Regions from separate parts of the Massilia sp. R2A-15 genome, predicted to be linked through region 2. Evidence: riboswitches for the same ligand, from Rfam matches in the RefSeq annotation. Region 2 holds a riboswitch; the other holds the start of a gene.
The links. Region 2 has a riboswitch for thiamine pyrophosphate ahead of Q4S45_RS11985 (TonB-dependent siderophore receptor). Riboswitches for the same ligand answer to the same signal wherever they lie in the genome.
Positions count from the first base shown of each region.

Region 1: it holds a riboswitch for thiamine pyrophosphate, as region 2 does, so the genes downstream of both, thiC (phosphomethylpyrimidine synthase ThiC) here and Q4S45_RS11985 (TonB-dependent siderophore receptor) in region 2, are expected to answer to the same signal.

Region 1 covers NZ_CP131935.1:2,982,412-2,990,148, forward strand. The annotation lists gene Q4S45_RS13755 (hypothetical protein) at 1-619, shown strand, start outside; gene Q4S45_RS13760 (hypothetical protein) at 633-1,223, shown strand; gene thiE (thiamine phosphate synthase) at 1,220-1,882, opposite strand; gene Q4S45_RS13770 (bifunctional hydroxymethylpyrimidine kinase/phosphomethylpyrimidine kinase) at 1,879-2,634, opposite strand; gene Q4S45_RS13775 (thiazole synthase) at 2,631-3,425, opposite strand; gene thiS (sulfur carrier protein ThiS) at 3,442-3,645, opposite strand; gene thiC (phosphomethylpyrimidine synthase ThiC) at 3,653-5,566, opposite strand; TPP riboswitch at 5,637-5,743, opposite strand; gene Q4S45_RS13790 (hypothetical protein) at 5,909-6,109, shown strand; gene Q4S45_RS13795 (hypothetical protein) at 6,217-6,345, opposite strand; gene Q4S45_RS13800 (hypothetical protein) at 6,399-6,668, opposite strand; gene Q4S45_RS13805 (EAL domain-containing protein) at 6,850-7,737, shown strand, end outside.
Region 2 covers NZ_CP131935.1:2,602,225-2,609,961, reverse strand. The annotation lists gene Q4S45_RS12010 (S9 family peptidase) at 1-1,607, opposite strand, end outside; gene Q4S45_RS12005 (helix-turn-helix domain-containing protein) at 1,748-1,996, shown strand; gene pnuC (nicotinamide riboside transporter PnuC) at 1,993-2,580, shown strand; gene Q4S45_RS11995 (ATP-binding protein) at 2,577-3,098, shown strand; gene Q4S45_RS11990 (hypothetical protein) at 3,119-3,844, shown strand; gene Q4S45_RS11985 (TonB-dependent siderophore receptor) at 3,841-5,973, opposite strand; TPP riboswitch at 6,052-6,148, opposite strand; gene Q4S45_RS11980 (DUF535 family protein) at 6,206-7,180, opposite strand; gene Q4S45_RS11975 (SRPBCC family protein) at 7,279-7,737, opposite strand, start outside.

The DNA of each region.
Region 1 (7,737 bases), 380 kb from region 2:
CGGCCCCCTGCTGAGCAAGATGCTGGCCGCCGACGCCGCGGCCTTCGCCGGCTGCTTCGGCCCCACCACCAATTTCGCGGCGCTCAAATCGGCGCTCGACCGCGGCGACTCAACCGCCCAGTTGGTGTGGACGCGCGAGCTTCAGGGACGCGACAAGCCCGCGTGGCGCGCCGCGTTCCAGGCGGTCGGCTCGGTCGACCGGTTCAACGCCATCCAGCTGGCGGAGGCGGAGGCAAAATTCCATCCACTGACGATGCAGGCGGTACGCCAGTTGCGCGCCATCGCGCCCGCCCTGATGGTCGCGCTGGAGTTTCGCAGCTACGCCGCGCTGTTCGACCTGTGCGTGCAGCAAGGCGGCATCACCAAGGCGCTCGAAGAAATCGGGACACGGGTCAAGAACGAGAAACCGGCCACCCAGTCTGCGCTCCTGAAGATCGCCGTCGTCGAGCGCGCCAGGCTGGGGAATGCCGATTTCCAGTCCGACTGCATCAGCCGCCGCATGGGCATCCTCACCGGCGCCCCGTTCGAATCGACCGAACATGGCGTGACAAAAAAGCGCGCCAATCCGCAGTTGGCGCTGATTGCACAGTTCGGGGCGGCGCAAGTTGCCGGCGTCTGAACACTGCGCCGCGATGCGCGGCCTGCTCCTTGCGGCAGCGGTCGCACTCGCGCTGCCCGCCAGCGGCGCCGGCAAGGTCTCGAAGTTCGACTGCGCCGGCGGCGTGTGCGGCTTCAACGTGCCTGCTGGCGACGTTCGCGAGGCGCCCTGCAAGGGACAGCCGGTGCTGGTGGCCTACAGCGAATCGAGCGGCGCCACGCTGATCCAGTGCGGCGGCGCGGATGGCACGAAAAGCTACCTGTTCGACCGCGGCGCGACCGGCCGCGCCGGACTGGAGCTGGCGGGAACGCGCTTCATCAAGTCCGATTTTCTGGCCGAAGCGGCGGAGAACGGCGTGCCCGACCGCTTCGGCCCGGTGCCCCTGTGCGTCAAGTCCGCGCCGGCGGCCGCGGCGACCGGGGAATTTGTCCTCGTCGCGAAGGCGCCCGCGCCCGAAGCCGACGGCGCCTACTGCTACCGCGTGATCCGCGTCGGCGGCCGCCAGGCACTGGCGCTGCGCGCCGACTCGGGCGAGCCGCCGGCCGCCGCCGCGACGGCGCACAAGAAATGGCGCAAGCTGGCGGCGCGGGTGCTGCGTCACATCCCGCCAGGGAAAACGCCTTAGGCCGCCGGATCCGCCATTGCCGTGCCGGCCGGCCGGCGACCTTCATCGCACTGCGAAAACAGTCGCGCGAATTGCCGCACCGCCCCCTCGATCGCCGGGGCGCCGTACACGCTGCTGATCGCCGCCACCATGTCGGCGCCGCGCGCGACCAGCGGCGCCGCATTCTCGGGCGTCATGCCGCCGATGACCACGGACGGCACCGCGATTTCAGCCCGGGCCCAGTCGACGATTTCGGGCGGCGTGGTGACCGGATACTGCTTGACGCGCGACGGATAGAAGCCGCCGAACGCGACATAGCTTGCCCCGCTCGCGGCAGCCTCGCGCGCCAGCCGCCTGTCGCCGTAGCACGAGGCGCCGATGATCCTGCCGGCGCCGAGCGCGTTGCGCGCCTGCGCCACCGAGGCGTCCGTGCCGCCCACGTGCACCCCGTCGGCGCCGAGCTCCAGGCACAGGTCGATGAAGTCGTTGACGATGAACGGGCGGCCATGATGGCGGCACAGCGCCAGCAGCCGGGCCGCCTGCTCGCGCCGCAGTTCCGGGCTGGCGCTCTTGTGGCGGTACTGGACAAGCGATGCGCCGGCGCGCAGCGCCTTGTCGGTGGCGTCGATCAGCGCGGCGGTGTCGTCCCAGTCGGGAGTGACGAGATAAAGGCCCTTCATGGAGATCCCTGCGAAGAAGTGGATAAGCAGCGCTGCGGAATGCGCTGGCCGGCGGCGATCGAATACGCACTCTCCAGCGCCCGATGGCAGTACGCCTGCGCGGCCGTCAATGCGCTTTCCATGGCGTCACCGCACGCCAGCCGCGCGGCGATGGCCGCAGCCAGCGTGCAGCCGCTGCCGTGAAACTCGCCTGCCAGGCGCGGCCAGCGCCATGCGCGTTCGCCGCCCTCGCCCTGCCATCGGTTGACCACCATTGCGCCGTCGGCGTGGCCGCCCGTCACGAGCAGGTTGACGGCGTCATGCGCCAGGGCGCCCAGGACGCGCGCTTCCGGCAGGTTCGGCACCAGCACCGACGCCAGCGGCAGCAAAGGCGCCAGCGCGTCGATGGACGACAGGTGGTCGCCCGCGCCGCTGGCAAGGACGGGATCGAGCACTACCGGCAGATCCGGATTATCCCGCCTCAGCGAACAGATCACCGCGGCAATTGTGTCGGCATTGGCGCGATTGCCGGGAATGCCTATCTTCACCGCGCCGATCGCGATCTTGCCGGCCAATGCGCGCGCCTGGCGCAGTACGACATCGGCATCGACCGGCAGCACCTCGAACACCCGGTCGTTGTCCTGCACCGTGAGCGCGGTGATGACCGGCAGCGCATGCGCGCCCAGCGCCGCAATCGCCAGGATATCGGCGGCGATGCCGGCGCCCCCGCTGGGATCGGCGCCGGCGAACACCAGCACGGATGGCCGCCTCACGCGAGGCGCCCGGCCATCGGCGACGACGGCGATGCCGCGAAGCGCTTCGGTATGCGCCCGGCCAGCCAGGCCTCGCGGCCCGCCTCGACGGCAAGGCGCATCGCGCGCGCCATGCGCACCGGATCGCGCGCGCCGGCGATGGCCGTGTTCATCAGCACGCCGTCGCAGCCCAGCTCCATCGCAATGGCCGCATCGGACGCCGTGCCCACGCCGGCATCGACCAGCACCGGCACGCTGGACTGCTCGACGATCAACGACAGGTTCCATGGATTAAGGATGCCCATGCCGGAGCCGATCAGGGAGGCCAGCGGCATCACCGCGACGCAGCCGATCTCCTCGAGGATCTTGGCCTGGATCGGATCGTCGCTGCAGTACACCATCACGTCGAAGCCGTCGCGCACCAGCCTCTCGGCCGCCAATAAAGTCTCGGGCATGTGCGGGAACAGCGTCTTCTCGTCGCCCAGCACTTCGAGCTTCACCAGCTTGTGCCCGTCCAGCAGTTCGCGCGCCATCTGCAGCGTGTAGACCGCGTCCTCTGCGTTGTAGCAACCGGCGGTGTTGGGCAGGATCGTGTACTGCGACGGCGGCAGCACGTCGAGCAGGCTGGGCGCCTTCGGGTCCTGGCCGATGTTGACGCGCCGGATCGCCACCGTGACGATTTCGGCGCCGGCGGCGTCGGTCGCTTCGCGCGTCTGCGCAAGGTCGCGGTACTTGCCGCTGCCGACCAGCAGGCGCGAGCGGTACTGCTTGCCGGCGATGGTCAGGCCGGCGTCGTTGTTCGATTCGTTCATCACGTTCTCCTTTGGTTCAGCCGCCGCCGATGGCGCGCACGGCTTCGATCCGGTCGCCCGGCTGCACGCCGCGCTCGCGCCACTGCTGGCGCGGCACCACGTGCCGGTTGACCGCCAGCGCCAGCGCCTGGTTCGACAGCGACAGCGCCTCCACCAGGTCGGCCAGCGTCGCCCCCTGCGCCATTTGATGCGGCGCCCCGTTCAACATAATTTCGGTCATCGCGGCCTCACTGCTTCTGGTAGATCTGTGCGCCGCGCCTGACGAATTCGACGGCCTTCACTTCCATGCCCTGCCTGAGCGCCGCCACCTCGGAAATGCCCATCTTCCCGGCGTAGTCGCGCACTTCCTGGGTGATGTTCATGGAGCAGAAATGCGGGCCGCACATCGAGCAGAAGTGCGCCACCTTGGCCGAATCCTTGGGCAAGGTCTCGTCGTGGAACTCGCGCGCCTTGTCGGGGTCGAGCCCGAGATTGAACTGGTCCTCCCAGCGGAATTCGAAGCGCGCCTTCGACAGCGCGTTGTCGCGGATCTGCGCGCCCGGATGGCCCTTGGCCAGGTCGGCCGCGTGGGCGGCGATCTTGTACGTGATGATGCCGTCCTTGACGTCGGCCTTGTTCGGCAGGCCCAGGTGCTCCTTCGGCGTGACGTAGCACAGCATCGCCGTGCCATACCAGCCGATGGTCGCCGCGCCGATGCCCGACGTGATGTGGTCGTAGCCGGGCGCGATGTCGGTTGTCAGCGGCCCGAGCGTGTAGAACGGCGCCTCGCTGCACTGCTCCAGCTGCAGGTCCATGTTCTCCTTGATCAGGTGCAGCGGCACATGGCCGGGACCTTCGATCATCACCTGCACGTCGTGCTTCCAGGCGATCTGGGTCAGTTCGCCGAGCGTCTTCAGTTCGGCCAGCTGCGCCTCGTCGTTGGCGTCGTAGATCGAGCCGGGACGCAAGCCGTCGCCCAGGCTGAACGACACGTCGTAGGCCTTCATGATTTCGCAGATCTCCTCGAAATGCGTGTACAGGAACGACTCCTGGTGATGCGCCAGGCACCACTTGGCCATGATCGAGCCGCCGCGCGAGACGATGCCGGTCAGGCGTTTCGCCGTCAGCGGCACGTAGCGCAGCAGCACGCCGGCATGGATGGTGAAGTAGTCGACGCCCTGCTCCGCCTGTTCGATCAGCGTGTCGCGGTAGATCTCCCAGGTCAGGTCTTCGGCCTTGCCGTTGACCTTTTCGAGCGCCTGGTAGATCGGCACCGTGCCGATCGGCACCGGGCTGTTGCGGATCACCCACTCGCGCGTCTCGTGGATATGCTTGCCGGTCGAGAGGTCCATCACGTTGTCGCCGCCCCAGCGGATCGCCCAGGTCATCTTTTCGACCTCCTCGCCGATCGACGACGTCACGGCCGAATTGCCGATGTTCGCATTGATCTTGACGAGGAAATTGCGGCCGATGATCATCGGCTCGACTTCGGGATGGTTGATGTTGGCCGGGATGATGGCGCGGCCGCGGGCGATTTCGTCGCGCACGAATTCGGGCGTGATCTCGTCCGGGATGCTGGCGCCGAACGATTGGCCCGGATGCTGGCGTCCCATCAGGTCGGCCAGGCGGCTTCCCATCGGGCCGGAGGCCTGCAGCTGCGCCAGGTATTCCTTGCGGCGCATGTTCTCGCGGATCGCGACGAACTCCATTTCCGGCGTGACGATGCCTTTGCGCGCATAGTGCATTTGCGTGACGTTGGCCCCGGCCCGGGCGCGGCGCGGCTTGCGCTGCAGGTTGAAGCGCATCTGCGCGCTGGCCGCGTCCAGCGAGCGTTCGATGCCGAACGCCGAGGAAGGACCCGGCAGCTCCTCGGTGTCGCCGCGCTCTGCGATCCAAGGCGTACGCGGGCACGGCAGGCCGGAGCGGATGTCGATCTTCACGTCCGGGTCGGTGTACGGACCGGAAGTATCGTAGACGTAGACCGGTGGATTCTTCTCGGCGCCGAACGAGGCGGCGGTGTCGGACTGGCTGATTTCGCGCATCGGCACCCGGATGTCGGGGCGGCTGCCCTCGACGTAGACCTTGCGCGACTTCGGCAACGGACGGATTGCGGCTTCATCCACCGTGGCGGTGGCGGACAAGAATTTCGGATTGGCGTTCATGTGGCTCCTTGCGTAGCTTCTCGATGGTTTGAGCAGGAGCCAGCAAAGGAGTGTAGGGAGACGGCGCGCGGCCGGTGTCACTATGCTTCCCTTCGCTGGCATTATCCAGATCAGGTTCGGAGGGTATTTCTCACCTGCGCATCGCATTTGCGACTTGCAGGACCCCTAGCGTTTGCCGTTGTTCGGCAGCGATGATTCTAAACGCATTCTGGTCGTTTGGACAAGCGAGAAAGCAATTCGAGTAAGCGATGTCCTACGCGGATAGTCGTCGCGCGCCTATTAGCGGGCCGACAACGCCGGTGCAAGATGGTGTTCAGTTTGTTACACAACAAAGGAGATCACATGAGCAGCAAAGTCAGCAGCGGACATAACCACACTCACGCCGAGAGCAAGCAGTCGGGCCAGCAGGCGCCGGGCAATACGCCGCCAGCATCGCGCAGCGGCGCCACCACCGGCGCCAGCAAGCAGTCCGACACGAGCAAGCAGAGCCAGAAAAGCGACAGCGGCAGCAAGCAATCGGCATCGAAGACCGACAAGTCCTGACCATCCGTGGCCTTGTCGACAATGGGGTCAGTTCGCAGGACCAGACCCCAGCAGCAAAAAAGCCGGCGCTTCGCAGCGCCGGCTTTTTCATTTACGCGCGGACTGGGTTAGCAGCAGCCCAGCATGCGCAGGCAGCATTCGACGCTCAGGCAGCAGCCCATGTTCGATGCGGCGGCGGCTGCCGATACCGCCAGCAGCGCAACTGCGGCGCCCACTTTGAAGAATTTTGATTTCATGTTCGTTCCTTGTTATTTGATGTGAGACTGCTCTTGCGATTTTCCCGCTCACGTCAGTCGGGCGGCGTCCATATTTCTTCGACACGCGCCGCGATACGCATCCCTGGCCCCGGTACGGCTGGCGCGCGCATTGCCGAAACCGTCGCCCGGCCCGCGGCGCCGACGGCCGCCGGCGGCAGCGGATCGGCGATGCAGCCCATCGCCACGCATTCGGCGACTGGACAGTGCGCGTCCATGCAGCAGATCCGCACCGACGACGCCATCGCCGCCGCGCTGTGCAGGACGAAGATCAAGGCGATCAGAACGAGGCGGCAATTATGCATGAGCCAATTCTACCCCTGTACGCTGCCGCTTGTCACGACGATCAACCTGCAGAGATTTGTATGAAACTTGCATAAATCGTGCGGTATCATATTTCGCACAGCGCAAGCACGGAGAGACCATGTCGCCTGGACCCGGATGCCACCTGCCGATGCACGCCATTTGCCAGCACGGTGGTTCAGCATGAAGAAGCAGGCGGCCATGGCGCTGACGCTGGTGGTCGCGGCATTCGCCGTGGGCGCGCCGGTCCTGCTGGCGATCCATGAAGCGGAGCGCCAGGGCCGCGCCATCGAAACCGAGCGGGTTCTCGCCTATGCGCGTGATGTCCTGCTGCGCACCGATGCCACGGCCATTCAGGTCGACCGCGGTTTCAAGTTGCTGGCGGCGGCACGCAACGGCCCCCCTTGTTCGGATGCGAATATCGACCTGATGCGCCAGATCGACCTGGCGTCGAGCTATGTGCAGGCTGTCGGCTACGTCAAGGACGGCCGCATTGCCTGCTCCTCGCTAGGTCACGATCGCAAAGGCCTGCCGCTCGGCGCGCCGGACTTCGTGACCGCGAACGGCGTCGCGGTGCGCAAGAACCTGCGTTTTCCCTTCGCACCTCGCGTTTCCTTCATTGCGCTCGAACGACAGAACCACATTGCGATCATCCACAAGGACTTGCCGATCGATACAACCGTCAACGGAAAGGACGTGTCGCTGGCGATATACCTGCTGGGCGATACGGCGCCCATGACGTCGCGTCATTTCGTCGACCCCGGCTGGCTCCGGAAAGTCGAGCCGCACAAGGCGGTCACCTTCGTCGATGGCCAGCGCCTGGTGGCGGTCGTGAAGTCCGACCGCTTCCAGTATGCCGCGGTGGCGGCGATTCCCCTCGGCGATTCCAGCGCCGCCACGCATGACGCAATACAACGGTTGGTGCCCGCCGGCCTGATCGCCGGCCTCGCGCTCGCCGCGGCCGTGTTACTGCTCGCGCGCATCCAGCTGTCGCTGTCGGCGGCGATCAGGGCCGGCCTGAAACGCAACGAACTGTTCCTGCTGTACCAGCCGATCGTCGACCTGCAGACC
Region 2 (7,737 bases):
CCCACATACCCGACACTGCACTTGAACATCGCCGGTTCGCGCACTGGCAGCATCAGGGCGGCGTAACCGCCGTAGCTGGCGCCGAACACGCACACCCGCGAGGCGTCGATGTCGGGCTGGCCGTTGGCCCACTTGACGCCGTCGCTCAAATCGTCGAGCAGCTTGCCGCCCCACTGGCGGTAGCCCGCGCGCTCGAAGCGTGGACCGCGTCCGCTGGAGCCGCGGAAGTTGACCTGCAATACCGCGTAACCGCGGCTGGCCAGGAACTGCGCGTCTTCATCGAAATACCATGAATCGGCCACGTCGAACGGGCCGCCATGCGGCAGCAGCACCATCGGCAGCTTCTTGCCCGACGGGTTTTTCGGCACGGTCAGGTAGCCGGTGATGGTCAGGCCGTCGCGCGCGACGAACTTGATCGGGCGCCGCTCGGCCATCTGCTCAGGGTCGATCCGCTCCATGTTCGAAAACAGCAGTTCGGCCTTTCCGTTCTGCTTGTCGAACAGGTAGAAGGAGCCCGGATCGCGGTCGCTGGCCACGCTGAACAAGAGCTTCTGGCCGTCGTCGGAGGAATTGAGGAAGTGGACAAACTCGCCGGGGAACTGGGCGCTCAGCGTCTTGTGCAGAACCGCGTTCTCGTTGTTCTCGTCAAGGTAGCGCACCACCGGCTTGCCGGTCGTGGCGGAATAGGCGAACGGCACGGAGCGGTTCGTGCCGAAGTGCAGTTCCTCGATGCTGGCCACGGGATCTTTCGCAATCGCCGTGCGCGCGCCGGTTTTCATGTTCTCGCGCACCAGTTCCCACGGGCCGCCGGCGACGCTCTGCCAGGCGTACACTTCGCTGTTGTCCGGCGTGAACGCGATCGGATGGAAGCGCGGCGCGCCCGCCTGGCGTTCCAGCCGGCGCCACTCGCCGCTGGCATCGTCGAGGCGATACAGGAACGGCTGGTTATCGTCATCGTCGCCGTAGGCAAAGCGCGGCGTGGCGTCGTTCTGGAAAATGAAACCGGCATCCTTCATCGGAATGTCGGCCAGCAGCTTGCGCACGGAGTTGGAGGTCTGGATGTCGTAGAGCATGCTGCGGCTGCTCCGCCACAAATGCCCGCCGAGGAAGACGTGGCCGTCGCGCGCCAGCGGGATATGTTCCACGTTGCCCCAGCCGTAGTCGTCGCCATACCGGTCGCCGCGGCTCGACTGCTGGAAGCCGTTGTAACCGTACAGGTACTGCGGCTTGGTGCCGTCCAGGTCCACAGCCACCACTTCGCCGGTGCGGCGGGGACGTTCGCGCAGTCCCAGTTCAAGGCCTTTTTCGACGATCAGGCGCCGGCTGCTGATCCATTGAAAGTTGACCGGCACTTCGAAGCCGGGCAGGGCGATGGTGCTGACGATTTTCAGGTCGGGCAGGGAGTACACCGTCATGGTCGGCACGGTGCGGTCGCCGCGCTCGATGCGCACGCTGATGGCGATGTGTTTGCCGTCGGGCGAGATGCGCGGCTTGCTGTAGCGCATTTGCTCGACGAAGGCGTCGATCGGCACGACCGGCTCCGCGGCGCGCGCCAAGACGGGGACTACATTCAAGGCCGAACAGATCAGCAGGGCAAGCAAGCGCATCGACAGTCTCCAGAATAATTGTGCAAAAAGTATATCCAAATGTTGATTTAAAGCATATAAAATTTTGAGGGATTTGCAACGTTGCCAGAATTATGCGAAATCTTGCATAAATGGCGTTTGCGCGCCATACTTGACGGCACATGACTTCGCCCAACCATCCTGCCCCCGAAGAGCTCGACATGCGCGCCGCGCTGACGGCCGCCCTCGAGGCGTGGCTGGAGCACTCCGGCCTGACCCAGACCGCGGCGGCGGCGCTGCTCGGCACCACGCAGGCGCGGGTCTCCGAAATCAAGCACGGCAAGACCGCGCAGTTCAGCCTCGACCTGCTGGTGCGCCTGGCCGCGCGCGCCGGCATGCAGCCCCGATTGACCCTCACCGCTTCCCGATGAACGACACGTTTCCCCTGTTCGGCTTTGCCACCACCCCGCTAGAACTGATCTCCTTCGTACTATCGGTCGCGACGGTCCTGCTCAATATCCGCCAGAACCACTGGGCCTGGCTGTTCGCGATCGTCTCCTCGGCCGCGTATGGCGTGGTGTTCTACGACTCGCGCCTGTATGGCGACGCCGGCCTGCAGGCCGTCTTCATCATCGTCTCGTTCTGGGGCTGGTACAGCTGGCTGCACGGCGGCGCGCAGGGCCAGGTGCTCGACGTCACGCGCCTGGACCGGCGCGGCTGGATCGTGTCGCTGGCCGGCTGGGCGGCCGGCTTCGTGCTGCTGTCCTGGTTCCTCAAGACCTGGACCAACACCGACGTGCCGCACGCGGACGGCTTCCTGACTGCCGGCAGCCTGCTCGGCCAGGTCCTCCTGTCGCGCAAGAAGGTCGAGAACTGGCATGCCTGGATCGCGGTCGATGTGCTGTACGTCGGCCTGTACCTGTACAAGCATCTGGTGCTGACGGCGATCCTGTACGCGGTGTTCGTCGTGATGGCCGCGATCGGCCTGCGCGCCTGGAGCAGGGTGGCGCGATGACGGTGCCGCGCATCGCCATCCTGGGCGCCGAATCGACCGGCAAATCGACGCTGGCCACGGCGTTGGCAAACCGCTACGGCACCGTCTGGGTGCGCGAATACCTGCGCGAGTTCGTCGAGCTGAATGCGCGCGTGCCGTTCGAGCACGACCAGCTGGCGATCGCGCAAACCCAGCTCGAACGCGAGGATGCGGCCGAGCCACTGGCGCGGGATTTCTTGTTTTGCGACACCACGCCGCTGATGACGGCGGTCTACAGTGGCGTCTACTGGGGCCGAGTCGATCCGCGGCTGGAGGCGCTGGCGCTGGATCACGATTACGCGCTGACGCTGGTGGCGGCGCCGGATCTGCCCTGGGTCGCAGACGGCCTGCAGCGCGAATCGGCCGAAGTTCGGCTGGTCGTGCACCAGGCGCTGATCGGGCGCCTGGAGCGGCAGGGCGTCGACTACGCGCTGCTGACCGGCGACCTGGAACAGCGCGTCGCGCGCACCGCCGCGCTGCTGGGACAATTCAACCACTGAATCAACCGCGAGAACCGTCGATGAAGAAGATCCTGGTGTTGACGTCCCTGGCTTTATTGATGCAGCAGGCAGCGGCCGACACCGGCTACTACCTGGTCACCACTTATCCCAACGAAGGACAGCGCTCGGTCGATTTCAAGTACTGGAACGCGAAGCCGGCCGGCAAGGCGCCGCGCAGTTCTCCCGAGCTGGGCCTGGCGTGGAACGTCACCTCGCGCTGGTACACCGAGCTGACGGCGCAGTGGTTCCAGATGAGTCCCGGCTCGAACCATCTGTCCGCGGTCGAGTGGCAGAACGACTTCATGCTGACGCAGGGCGAGTATCCGGTGGACCTGGCCTTCCATACCAACATTGAACGGGACACTGACGGATCGGGCGAGATCGGGTACGAATACGGCCCGGTGCTGCAGACGGAATTTGGACGCACCCAGTTGAACCTGAATGTGTTCCTGCAGCGGCACTGCCGCACCGCGCAGGCCGAAGCGACCACGATCGCCTACCAGTGGCAGGTGAAATACCGCTGGATCGAGAAGCTGCAGTTCGGCGTGCAGGGGTTCGGCGAGATGGGGAAGTGGAACGACTGGCTGCCGCGCGAGCAGCAGTCGCACCGCGCGGGGCCAGCCGTTTTCGGCAGCTGGCTCCTGGCGGGCGGACATGAGTGGAAGTATGAAGCGGCTTACCTGATCGGCAAGAATTCCGCACGCAACGCCAAAAGCGTCGCGATGCGGATCCAGTACGCCTTTTAGAAGTCGAACTGCGCCGATGCGCGGAAGGTGCGCGGCGCGCCGGTCAGCAGGTAGCCGCCCAGCGCCGGCGTGACATCGCGCCAGTAGAATTTGTCGAACACGTTGTTGACGCCAAAGCGCAGCGTGGTCGACATGCCGGCCACGCGGGTCGCGTACGACGCGCCAAGGTCGAACAGGTGGTAGGCCGGCACGTTGACCGTGTTGGCCAGGTCGAACGCCTTCTCGCCCGAATACTGCCAGGCCGCGTTGACCTTCAGGCCCGCCACGGCAGGCACCGCATACTCAACCCACGCGCTCGACTTGAAGTTCGGGACATCGGTGACGCGCTTGCCGTCGAAGTCCGCCTGGCCGGTGCCTTGCTGGTCGGTGTGCAGCGCCAGCAGCGACACGCCGTACTGCAGGCCGCTGTGGACGCCGCCCTGGGCCGACAGCTCCAGGCCGCGGTGGGTCGATTCGCCGCGGCGCACGTAGGTGTTGATGGCTTCGTCGGTGAACTCGTGGCCTTTGCGGATCTGGAAAAGCGCCGCCGACACGGTAACGTCGTTATTGATCGCGCCCTTGACGCCCACTTCGACCTGCTTCGAGCGGCTCGGCGCCAGCGCCGTGTTCTGGTTGGTGGTCTCGATCGGAGCGATGCCGCCATGTTCCAGTCCGTGCGAGAGCGCCGCGTACAGGTTCCAGTCCTGGCTCGGGCTGTACACCAGCGCGACGTTCGGCAGCGCGAAGCCTTCGTCGCTGTGCGCGTAGAAGCGCGGCGCATTGGCGACGCGCGAATTGTCGTCCGGGATGTACTCGTCGCGCTTGACCTGCACGTAGCGCAGGCCGGCGTGCAGCTTGAACTGCGGCGTGATGGCGGCGATATCCTGCACGAACACGGCGCGCTCGTTCTCGCTGCGGCGCTCGAATACCGGGCCTGTCGTCGGATTGCCCGGCGCCGGCGGCACGATGACGTTGTGGTAGATATTGCTCATTCCGGCGAAGTCGTAGACGTAGTCGCCCGACTTGTCGCTGCGGGTGAAGATCGACGCGCCGGCGGTCAGGTCGTGCCTGATTGCGCCGGTAGAGAATTTACCCTGCACCATCGCCTGCGCGCCAAACGGCGACTTGCGCTCGCCCGCGCTCTGGTAATCGTAGACGTCGTAGTCGCCGTTCGCACAGAAGCCATAATCAAAATTGCAGCCGTAAGGGAAGGCGGTGTAGTCGTCGCGCTTGAACCAGTGCTTGTTCATGCCGACGCTGGCCTTCCAGTCGTCGCTGAGGCGGTATTCGAAGCGCAGGCCGGCGTTGGTGCTTTTCGTGTCGACCGGCTTGGCCCACGGCTGGTCGTTCAGCAGCATGGTCTGCGAAACCCCGGTCGGCAGGCTGACGTTGTTGATCAGCTGGTAGCCCGGCACGGTCAGCTGCGACTTGTGCTGGTAGTCGAGGTCGAGCTGCAGCAGCGCGTCCGGCGTGACCTGCCAGTCGAAGGCGCCGGAGACGAACTGGCGCTCGCCGTCGGCGCCCTTGACGTAGGAGCGCAGCTTCTCGGCCGCGGCGTTGATCCGGTAGCCGAAGCGACGGTCGTCGAAGCGTCCGCCCAGGTCCATCGATCCGTACAGGGTGCCGCGCTCGCGCACCTCGAACGTCGCCGAGCGAAGGGAGGTAGCGGTCGGACGCTTGGTCACGTAGTTGATGATGCCGCCTGGCGCCGCGACGCCCGCCTGCAGGCCGGCCAGGCCCTTGAGCACTTCGATGCGCTCCTTGTTTTCCAGCGGGATCTGGGTGTCGCCCGGTATCGCCAGGCCGTCCTTGCGGTAGCTGGAGGTGTTGTCGAGGTTGAAGCCGCGGATCGAGAAATTCTCGGCGTAGCCGACCGCGTTGTATGAATCGCTGACGGCCGCATCGAGCTTCATGGCGCCGGTGCTGTCATGGATGCCGAGGTCTTGCATGCGCTGGCGGTCGATCACGCTGACCGTCGCCGGCGTCTCGAGCAGCGGTGCATCGGCAAAGCCGCCGATGCTGGCGCGCTCGCTGCCGGCAGGCCTGGTGGCGCTGACGACAACTTCGGTCATGGTGGTCTGGGCGAGGGCGGAACACGCCTGCATTACGGCGAAGGCGAGAACGGAATACTTCAGGATTGGTTGGGACATTGTCTGCTCGTTTTATGCGCCGGACAAACCGGCGCGTACTATAAAAACCGGAGCCAGACGGGAGGCGAGCATACAAAGGGGAACTACTTTGCGCTTTCCTACGCTGGCATTATCCAGATCAGGTACGGAGGGTATCTCTCACCCGGCAAACATCCCGGGACCCCTAGCGAGCGCAGATTCTATCATGAACAAATGACCAGCGTGGCGCCTGCCTTCGCCGGTGCGACGGCGCTTACACGGAAGCGGCCTGGCGCGGGGCCGGCGCGGTGGGCGGCGGCGCCAGCCTTGGCACGCGCTTGAGCTTGGAGGCGAGCATGGCGCGCGCCGCCTCGCCGATTTCGTTCCAGTGTGCGCGCCGCGTCGCGGCGCGCCGGCGGTGCCTGGCCGGGATGTCCGACAGCGGCTTGAGGCGATAGGGCAGCTCGATCAGCCAGGACGGCCCGGGGAGCTCGACGCCGCCAAGCTGTTCCCAGACATGGTCGTAGGCCGCAGCCATGCGCGCGGCCCGCTGCGGCGGGGCGTCATGGCCGAACGGATGGGCGCTGTGCTTGATCGCGGCGATCTGCGTCATGCCGACGGCCAGCGCCACGCCCTGCATCGCGGCGGTGCAGAACAGGCTGGGCGAATTGTGCGGGAAGGCCTGCTCGAACGCGGCGATCGCCCCGTGCGACCCGGGACGGCTGCCCTGATTGCGCGCCACGAAAGGCACGAGCGGGGCCTCCACGCCGGCGAAGCGGCCCTCGATCCAGCTGAAGCTGAGGCGGTGCAGGCAGGCGCCGTCGGCTTCGAACATGATCGTCAGGTCGCCCTCGGCGTCCATGCGCGAGGCCATCGACAGCGTGATGGCAAACCTGCAGCCGTTGGCGCAGCGCTGCCACAGGGTCAGGCCGCCGGCGCGGTACACCGCGTATTTGTAGGAGGTGTTGAAGGTCTCGTCTTCGAAGCCGTAATGGCGCAGCACGCACGCGACACGGGCGCGCGGGGCCAGGTGGCGGCTCAGGTAGAAGCGGTGGCTGAGGTAGTGAAACAGGTCGTCGTTGGCCGGCATCGCGACATAGTTGCGGTAGACGTCGAGCGCGCACAGGCGCCGGTGTTCGCGGCGGTAACGCAGCACACGCAGGCTGCGCGCGATTGAACCGATCGATGGCGTGAACCCGTATCGCGCGCGCCGGGAAAGCCACTGCTTCACGAGTTGAGCGACGATCATCGGGACTGCTCCGCGTGTGTCGATGGGGAAGTGGCGCCGCGCGCCACTTCACATCTTGACCCACCGCGCGGATCAGGCGGTGATATCGCTCAAGGGACTTACTTTTCCGCGACGGCCTTCATGCTGGCCAGGCCTTTTTCGAAGTCCTTGCCGATCATCGAATCCATACTGGTGAATACGCTCATGATCCGGGCCATGAAGTTCATCGGGCCGGCCATGTTCCACGTGACCTGGGTCTCGGCGCCCTGCGGGACCAGGACGAATTCGGTGGTGTTGTGCGACTCGAACGGCTCCATGAACAGCAGGTCGATCTTGGTGCTGGCCGGCGTGGTTGCATCGGTGATCTCCATGCGGCCGCGGCCGACATCCTTGTTCCCCTTCCACTCGTAGATCGCGCCCTTGCCAGCCGGGGCGCCGCTGAAGGTGCGCTGCATGGCCGGATCGAGATGTTCCCACGGCGACCAACTGGCCCACTGATGGAAGTCGGTGATCAGCGGGGCGATTTTCTCCGGCGCCGCCTTGATGGCGATGGTGCGCTTGACCGAGTAGGTGTCCGG